Regions from separate parts of the Streptomyces sp. NPDC048462 genome, predicted to be linked through region 1. Evidence: riboswitches for the same ligand, from Rfam matches in the RefSeq annotation. Region 1 holds a riboswitch; the other holds the start of a gene.
What was found. Region 1 has a riboswitch for cobalamin ahead of ACGFU6_RS06875 (CbtB-domain containing protein). Riboswitches for the same ligand answer to the same signal wherever they lie in the genome.
Positions count from the first base shown of each region.

Region 1 (3,600 bases):
CGCCTCCTGCTCCGCGCGATGAGCGCATCCGACGTCGAGCACGTGGTGGAGGGCCGGCCACCGGAAGGCGTCCGGTGGGCGGCCGGATACCCGTCCCCGGGCGAGCGGGCGGCGGCCGCGCGCGTCGTGCGCACCATCGCCGAGACCGGGGATCCGACTCCGTTCGGCTCGTACGAGATACGGCTCGGTGCGGACGGGCCGGTGATCGGCGGGCTGGGGTTCCACGGAGTTCCCGACGAGGCCGGACACGTCACGATCGGCTACGGGCTCGTGCCCTCGGTCCGCGGCATGGGGTACGCCTCCGAGGCGCTCCGCGCGCTGCTGCGGTTCGCCCGCGACCGGGGCGTCGCCTGCGTGCACGGGGACACCGACCTCGACAACATCGCCTCCCAGCGCGTCATGACGGCCGCGGGGATGCGCCTGGTGCGTGAGGACTCCCTGCTGAAGCACTACCGCGTGGACTGGGACGGTCCCGCGGAGCGGTGACGCGCACCGGCCCGTGGCGCGGCGGAACCCGCGAGAAGAACTCACCTCGCGGGTTCCGGCGCCGCACGGGCCCGACGGCACGTCCGGGCGGGTCAGCGCGCCGCGGCCGCGGCGCGTTCCGCCGTTCCGCTTCCGGCCCGGGCAGGCTGTGCCCTCGGCACCAGCAGCCGTTCGGTGAGGTAGCCGAAGAGCAGCCCGAAGGTGGTCCACAGCGTGACCTGGACCGCGAGCGTGGCCAGCCTGAACTGCCACAGCAGGGTGGCCGGGAAGTCCTTTCCGACCTCGTTGAACGAGGGCAGGAAGACGTACGCGAGACCGATGAGCAGCACGTATCCGGCCGCTGCGGCGATCGTCGCGTTCCAGGCGCCCAGGCGGGGTGCCAGCCGCTTGCCGAGGATGACGGCGGCGACGGCCAGCAGCACGCTGAGGGCGACCATCAGGAAGAACAGTGCCGTGCGTCTGCCGATCGTGTCGGGGTTGCCGACGGCCGGCGGGTTCGCCGGGTACTTCAGGAACGGCACGACGTACACGGCCAGCAGGGCCGCGCCCGCGATCAGCGCCGCGGTGGCGCGCGGGCCGAAGCGGCCCGTCCGGCCGAGTGCGTAGCAGAAGACGAGTGCGGCGATGCCGCCGATGGCCACCCCGAAGACGAGTACGCCGGTGGCGAGTCCCGCGGTGGACTGCATGGTGCGGCTGACGAGTTCCTCGCCGCCGCCGTGGTCGTGGCTGTGCGCCTCCTCGAGGGCGATGGCGGCGTCCACCCGGGACTCGCCGAGGAAGTAGGCGACGGCCAGCGCGAGCGCGCCCGCGACGAGGCCGGCCAGCATGCCGCGGACCAGCAGAGCTCTGACAGATATGGAGTTCATGAGGGATTCCCCTGGATCAGCCCGGTGGGTCAGTGGCAGGGGAAACCGAGCAGGTGACGGCCGTCGTGGACCCACTCGTGCACGCCCGCGCCCGAGATGACGGAGGTGGCGCCCTGCTCGGCGCCGACGAAGTACAGCAGGATCAGCATGAGGATGCCGAAGAAGACCGCCCAAGGGGCGATGGCCTTCAGCGAGATGGGAGTGATGGCGGGTGCGCCGGTGGCGGGGGCAGCAGTCTGTGCCATGGCAGAACCTCCTGTGGGAACACGCGTCCCGATCGTGGTGCCTGAGACGAAGGTGCTGGGTCTGACTTCCCCGCACAGGTGCGGGTTCACAGTGGCGCGACCGTGCCGGATTCTCACCGGACTTCCGTCACACCCTCGTCGTGTCGTCGCGACCATACCGCCTGGGCGTGGGCGCCGCCATGGTGCGGTCCGGGCATCCGGGAAGCCCGGATGCCATGGTGTGGTTGGCCAAGTGGCCACCGTTCAGGGAGTTGAGAGCAGTAATGACGGTACGGGTGATGTTGATCTCACCGGCGATGAACGCGGCGCTGCGCGAGGCCCGGTTCGCCGGTGACGCGCCGCTGGACGACGCCGGGCTCCGGCAGGCGCGGGACGCCGCGCCCGCCGTGCCCTCGGCGGCCAGGCACGTGCGCGGCCCGTCCATGCGCTGCACCGCGACCGCGGACGCGCTGGGACTCCGCTCCGATCCCGAACCCGCCCTGCGGGACTGGGAGATGGGCCGCTGGACCGGCGCCCGGCTGACCGAGGTGAGCACGGACGAGCCGGACGGGGTGGCCGCCTGGCTGACCGATCCTGCCGCCGCGCCGCACGGGGGTGAGTCCCTGCTGGAACTGTGCGCGCGGGTGGGCTCGTGGCTCGACTCCCCGCACAGGAGCGACGACGGGCAGGTGCTGGCGGTGGCCGAGCCCGCCGTGATCCGCGCTGCGGCTGTCCACGCGCTGGACCTCCCGCCGCAGGCCTTCTGGCGGCTGGACGTGGCACCGCTGACGGTCACGGAGCTCAGCGGCAGGTCGGGGCGGTGGAACCTGCGCTGCGGCCGGCCGCTCCCGGCGGCACCGGAGAGCTGACGAACGCGGCGACGGGGCGGTAGGCCGGTGCGTGCAAGAACTGTGGTCTGCCAAGAGCCTTGACACGCTCTTGGTTCACTTCTTAAATCACGAAGTGAACTAAGGCCGCAACTCCCCCACGTGGCCGCCATGCCCCCACTTGTCATATGCATGGTGAGTCACATTCCCTCCGTCCCGTACGGAAAGGAAATCCACATGAGCTCCCCCCACCTGACCAGGCGCCTCCTGGTCTCCGCACTCTCGGTACTCGCCCTCGTCTCCGCCACCTCCGGCCTCGCCTCCGGCGCCCCCATGCCGTCTCCGGCCTCGAAGGGATCCGTCACCACGCAGGCGTCCGCCGCCGCCGCGACGTTCACCGACGACTTCGACGGAGCCGCAGGTTCCGCCGTTGACGGCGGCAAGTGGCAGATCGAGACCGGTGACAACGTCGACAACCACGAGCGGCAGTACTACACCGCCGGGAACAGCAACGCGGCGCTGGACGGCCAGGGTCATCTGGTCATCACCGCGCGCAAGGAGAACCCGAACAACTACCAGTGCTGGTACGGCACCTGCGAGTACACCTCGGCGCGGCTGAACACCTCGGGCAAGTTCACCCAGACCTACGGCCACGTCGAGGCCCGGATGAAGATCCCGCGCGGCCAGGGCATGTGGCCCGCCTTCTGGATGCTCGGCGACGACATCGGACAGGTCGGCTGGCCCAACTCCGGCGAGATCGACATCATGGAGAACGTCGGCTTCGAACCCAGCACCGTCCACGGCACCCTGCACGGCCCCGGCTACTCCGGCTCCGCCGGCATCGGCGCCGGCTACAGCCTCCCCGGCGGCCAGGCCTTCGCCGACGACTTCCACACCTTCGCCATCGACTGGGCCCCCGATTCCGTCACCTGGTCCGTCGACGGCAACGTCTACCAGCACCGCACCCCCGCCGACACCGGCGGCAACACCTGGGCCTTCAACAAGCCCTTCTTCCTCATCCTCAACCTCGCCGTCGGCGGCTACTGGCCCGGCGACCCCGACGGCAACACCACCTTCCCCCAGCAACTCGTCGTCGACCACGTCCGCGTCACCACCAGCGACACCCAGCCCCCGGCCTGAGCGAAGAGGTCCCGCCGGGCGGTCGCCCGGCGGGACCGCGTGCGCCGCCTGCGGCGC
Region 1 covers NZ_JBICXG010000003.1:167,953-171,552, reverse strand. Annotated here, with positions in the region: gene ACGFU6_RS06885 (GNAT family N-acetyltransferase) at 1-486, shown strand, start outside; gene ACGFU6_RS06880 (CbtA family protein) at 579-1,352, opposite strand; gene ACGFU6_RS06875 (CbtB-domain containing protein) at 1,382-1,597, opposite strand; adenosylcobalamin (AdoCbl) riboswitch at 1,643-1,737, opposite strand; gene ACGFU6_RS06870 (histidine phosphatase family protein) at 1,861-2,445, shown strand; gene ACGFU6_RS06865 (family 16 glycosylhydrolase) at 2,641-3,543, shown strand.

Region 2 (3,600 bases), on a different contig from region 1:
CGCGACTCCCGACAGGACCACCCGGTCGGTGCTGCCGCCGAGGGTGTGGCTCAGCAGCAGGACCAGCGCGAAGGAGCAGAGCGCCCCGATGAACGCACCGGCCGACAGGGACACCGCTCCCCCGCCGACTCCGAGGACGACGACCACGACCGCACCGGTCGACGCCCCGGAGGAGACGCCGAGGACGAACGGGTCCGCGAGCGGGTTGCGCAGCAGCGACTGCATGACGGTGCCGCAGACCGCGAGTCCGGCGCCGCAGACGGCGGCGAGCAGGGTCCTCGGCATGCGCAGGTTCCAGATGATGCCGTCCCGGATCGGGCTGAGCGGCGAATCCCCGAGCCCCAGGTGGGCCGCCACCGTGTCCCGGACGTCTCCGACGGAGATCCGGGCGGGGCCGATGGTGACGGCCACGGCGACGGACAGGACCAGGAGCAGCAGGCCGCCGGCCCACAGGAGTCCCCCGCCGATGCCCCGGACACCGCGACGCCCGCGTTCACCGGCGGCGGGGAGCTCGTGTCCGCTCGCCCGCGCGGCCCGTTCGGTGTCCGTCACCCCGCGAGCCCGAAGGTGCGCAGCCCGGCGGCGACCCGCTCCACGCCCTCGACCGTCCGGATCGACGGGTTCATGGCCTGCCCGCTGAGCAGCACGTAGCGCTTGTGCCGTACGGCGTCCATGTTCTTCGTGGCCGGATTGGACTCCAGGAACGCGATCTTCCGCGAGGCGCTCTCGGCGGTCTGCGACTTGCGGGTCAGATCACCGATGACCAGCACGTCGGGGTTGCGGTCGGCGACCGTCTCCCAGTTGATCTGCGGCCATTCCTCATGGGTGTCGTCGAAGACGTTCTTCGCGCCCAGCTCCCGGGTGATGACGCCGGGCGCCCCGCAACAGCCCGCCAGGTACGGGGACTCGGAGTTGGCGAACCAGTACATCAGGGTGGCGCCGGAGGCGTTGATGCCGTCGGTCGCCTTCCGTACCCGGGCGGTCAGCTCCGCGACGAGCTTCTCGCCTCGCTCCGGGACACCGAACACCTTGGCCATGTCGCGTACTTCGCGGTAGACGCTGTCCATGGTCAGTGCTCCGGTCCTGACCCCGTCGCCGTCCTTGCTGTTGTCCTTGGCGGTGCAGTCGGCGGGCGAGACGTAGGTGGGGACGCCCAGCTTCTCGAACTGTTCCCGGGGGGCGACGCCGCCCTTGGCGAGCGTCGACTCGAAGGACGCGCTGACGAAGTCGGGCTCCTGGTCGAGGACCTTCTCGGACGAGGGACGGTTCTCGGAGATCCGGGGGATGCCGGCGTTGGCCTTCTCCAGGCCCTTCATCACCGGGTCGGTCCAGGTGGCGGTGGCGGCCAGCCGGCCGGCGAGGCCGAGCGAGAGCAGGATCTCGGTGGACCCCTGGTCGACCGGGACGGCGCGGCGCGGGGCCGCTCGCACGGTGACGGTGTGCCCGCAGTTCTTCAGGGTCACCGGATAGCCGTCGGCCCCGGTGGGCCTGTCGGCGGAGCTGTCGCCGCCTGTGCCGCAGGCGGTCAGCAGGAGTGCTGCGGCCGTGAGCAGGGCGGCGGAGCGGGCATGGCCGGCTATGAGCGGCACGAAGTACCTCGGCGTCTCTGGGCCCATGCGCGGGGCCCGCTGTACGGAGTTCCGCGAACCGGTGCCGGACCGCGGGCGCCAGCAGGTCTTCGGACTCGGGTTCGTACGGTCGGGACGCCTTCCCGGGGACCCGTGGGTCTCCCAGTGGCTGTTGGCCCCGCCCGTCCCCCTCACCGCTGCGCGTCAGTTCCGGATTCACACCGGATTCCCTGACCCCTACGTGGAGTTCGACTGGCCCAGGCACGCTACCACGGGGTCCGCGCAGCTCAGCGACGGTACGGCGGGCGGACCGGGCCTGCCCGGCCCGGTCCGCCCCGCGTCCTCAGGGCCGCAGGAGTGCGACCACGGCGTTGTGTCCGCCGAATCCGAAGGAGTGGCTGAGAGCCCGCCGCACGGGCAGCGCCCGTGGCCGCTTGGTCACGCAGTCGATGTCGAACCCGGGCGCGGGCGCGTCCAGGTTGGCGACGGGCGGGACGATTCCGCGCTGGAGCGTCAGGATCGTCAGCCCCGCCTCGATCGCTCCGGCCGCGCCCATGCAGTGGCCGAGCACGCCCTTGGGCGCGGTGACGGGCGGCCGGTGCGGGAAGACCCGGCCGATCAGGGCGGCTTCGGCCGCGTCGTTGCGCGGGGTCGCCGTGCCGTGCGCGTTGATGTGCTCGACGTCCCCGGCCTGCCAGCCCGCGTCGCGCAGCGCGGCCTCGACGGCCGCCTGGGCGATCCGCCCGTCGGGGTGCGGGCTGGTGGGGTGGTGCGCGTCGGTGGTGGCGCCGGTGCCCGCGAGCAACGCGCGTGGCTCGGCGCCCCGGGCCTCGGCGTCGGCCGCGCGCTCCAGCACCATGACGGCGGCGCCCTCCCCCATGACGAGCCCGGCCCGGTCGGCCGCGAAGGGCCGGCTGAGCCGGGACAGGTCCCGGTCCGCGAGGGCGGCCGCGCCGGATCTGGCGAATCCGGTCATGGCGATCGGGAAGAGGGTCGATTCGGTGGCTCCCGCGATGGCCAGGTCGCACTGTCCGGTGACGAGCAGGTCCCGGGCCACGGACAGCGCGGTGATCCCGGACGAGCAGGCGGTACAGGGCGCCAGGCTGGGGCCCGTCGCGCTCATCTCGATCGCGATCTCCGCCGCGGGCATGTTCGGGATGGTGAGCAGGATCCCGGACGGCGAGGTCGCCTCGGGCCCGCGCCGCTCCAGCACCAGGGCCTGATCGGTCAGACCGGCGGATCCGCCGCTGCTGGTGCCGACGACGACCGCGACCCGGCTGCCGTCCCAGCCGCCCGGGTCGAGTCCCGCGTCGGAGACCGCCTCCCGCGCGGCCAGTACCGCGAACTTGGTGTACCTGCCCATGCGGAAGGCGGTACGCCGGCCGATCGCGGCGTCCAGGTCGATGCCCTCGACCGTGCAGGCGAAGTCGATCGCGCATCCTGCGAGCTCGGGAACGATGCGGGCCGGGCTGACGCCGGCGCACACCCCGTCCCAGGTGGACTCGGTGTCGTTGCCGACCGGGGTGATCATTCCCAGACCGGTGACAGCGATGGCCGGCATCTTCATCGGGCCGCACTCACCGGCGCCTCGTCGCCGGCCGCCGCGCGGAGGAACTCCGTGAGCCCGGCGAGGCTGGTGTCCCGGTGCAGCGTGCCCGGATCCAGCTCGACGCCGACGGCCTCCCTGATGACGACGGCGAACTCGGCGACTGCCAGGGAGTCCATGTCCAGGCTGTCCATCGTGGATTCGGGGAGAATCTCGGCCACAGGCACCCTGAAGGTACGGCTGAGTACCTCGGTGATCGTGGGGTGAATCGCGCTCATGGTCTTCCTCTCCATCATGCCCGTCCGGCGGGGGTGTCCCGGGCGGTTCCTCTCACCACCCCGACGCCGAAGTAACTGAGCAGCGTTCCTCCAGTTACGCCTTGCGGCGAACCGATTCGCCTGCGGGTGTCGCCGCCCCCGTGCACCAGCGCGAGAGCACGGCCGCGGTACCCCAGAAGGCCAGCAGTACGGCACCGACGCCGAGGCC
Region 2 covers NZ_JBICXG010000001.1:450,705-454,304, reverse strand. Annotated here, with positions in the region: gene ACGFU6_RS01850 (FecCD family ABC transporter permease) at 1-552, opposite strand, end outside; gene ACGFU6_RS01845 (ABC transporter substrate-binding protein) at 549-1,616, opposite strand; cobalamin riboswitch at 1,652-1,840, opposite strand; gene ACGFU6_RS01840 (beta-ketoacyl-[acyl-carrier-protein] synthase family protein) at 1,912-3,135, opposite strand; gene ACGFU6_RS01835 (acyl carrier protein) at 3,132-3,392, opposite strand; gene ACGFU6_RS01830 (hypothetical protein) at 3,487-3,600, opposite strand, start outside.
Region 2: it holds a riboswitch for cobalamin, as region 1 does, so the genes downstream of both, ACGFU6_RS01845 (ABC transporter substrate-binding protein) here and ACGFU6_RS06875 (CbtB-domain containing protein) in region 1, are expected to answer to the same signal.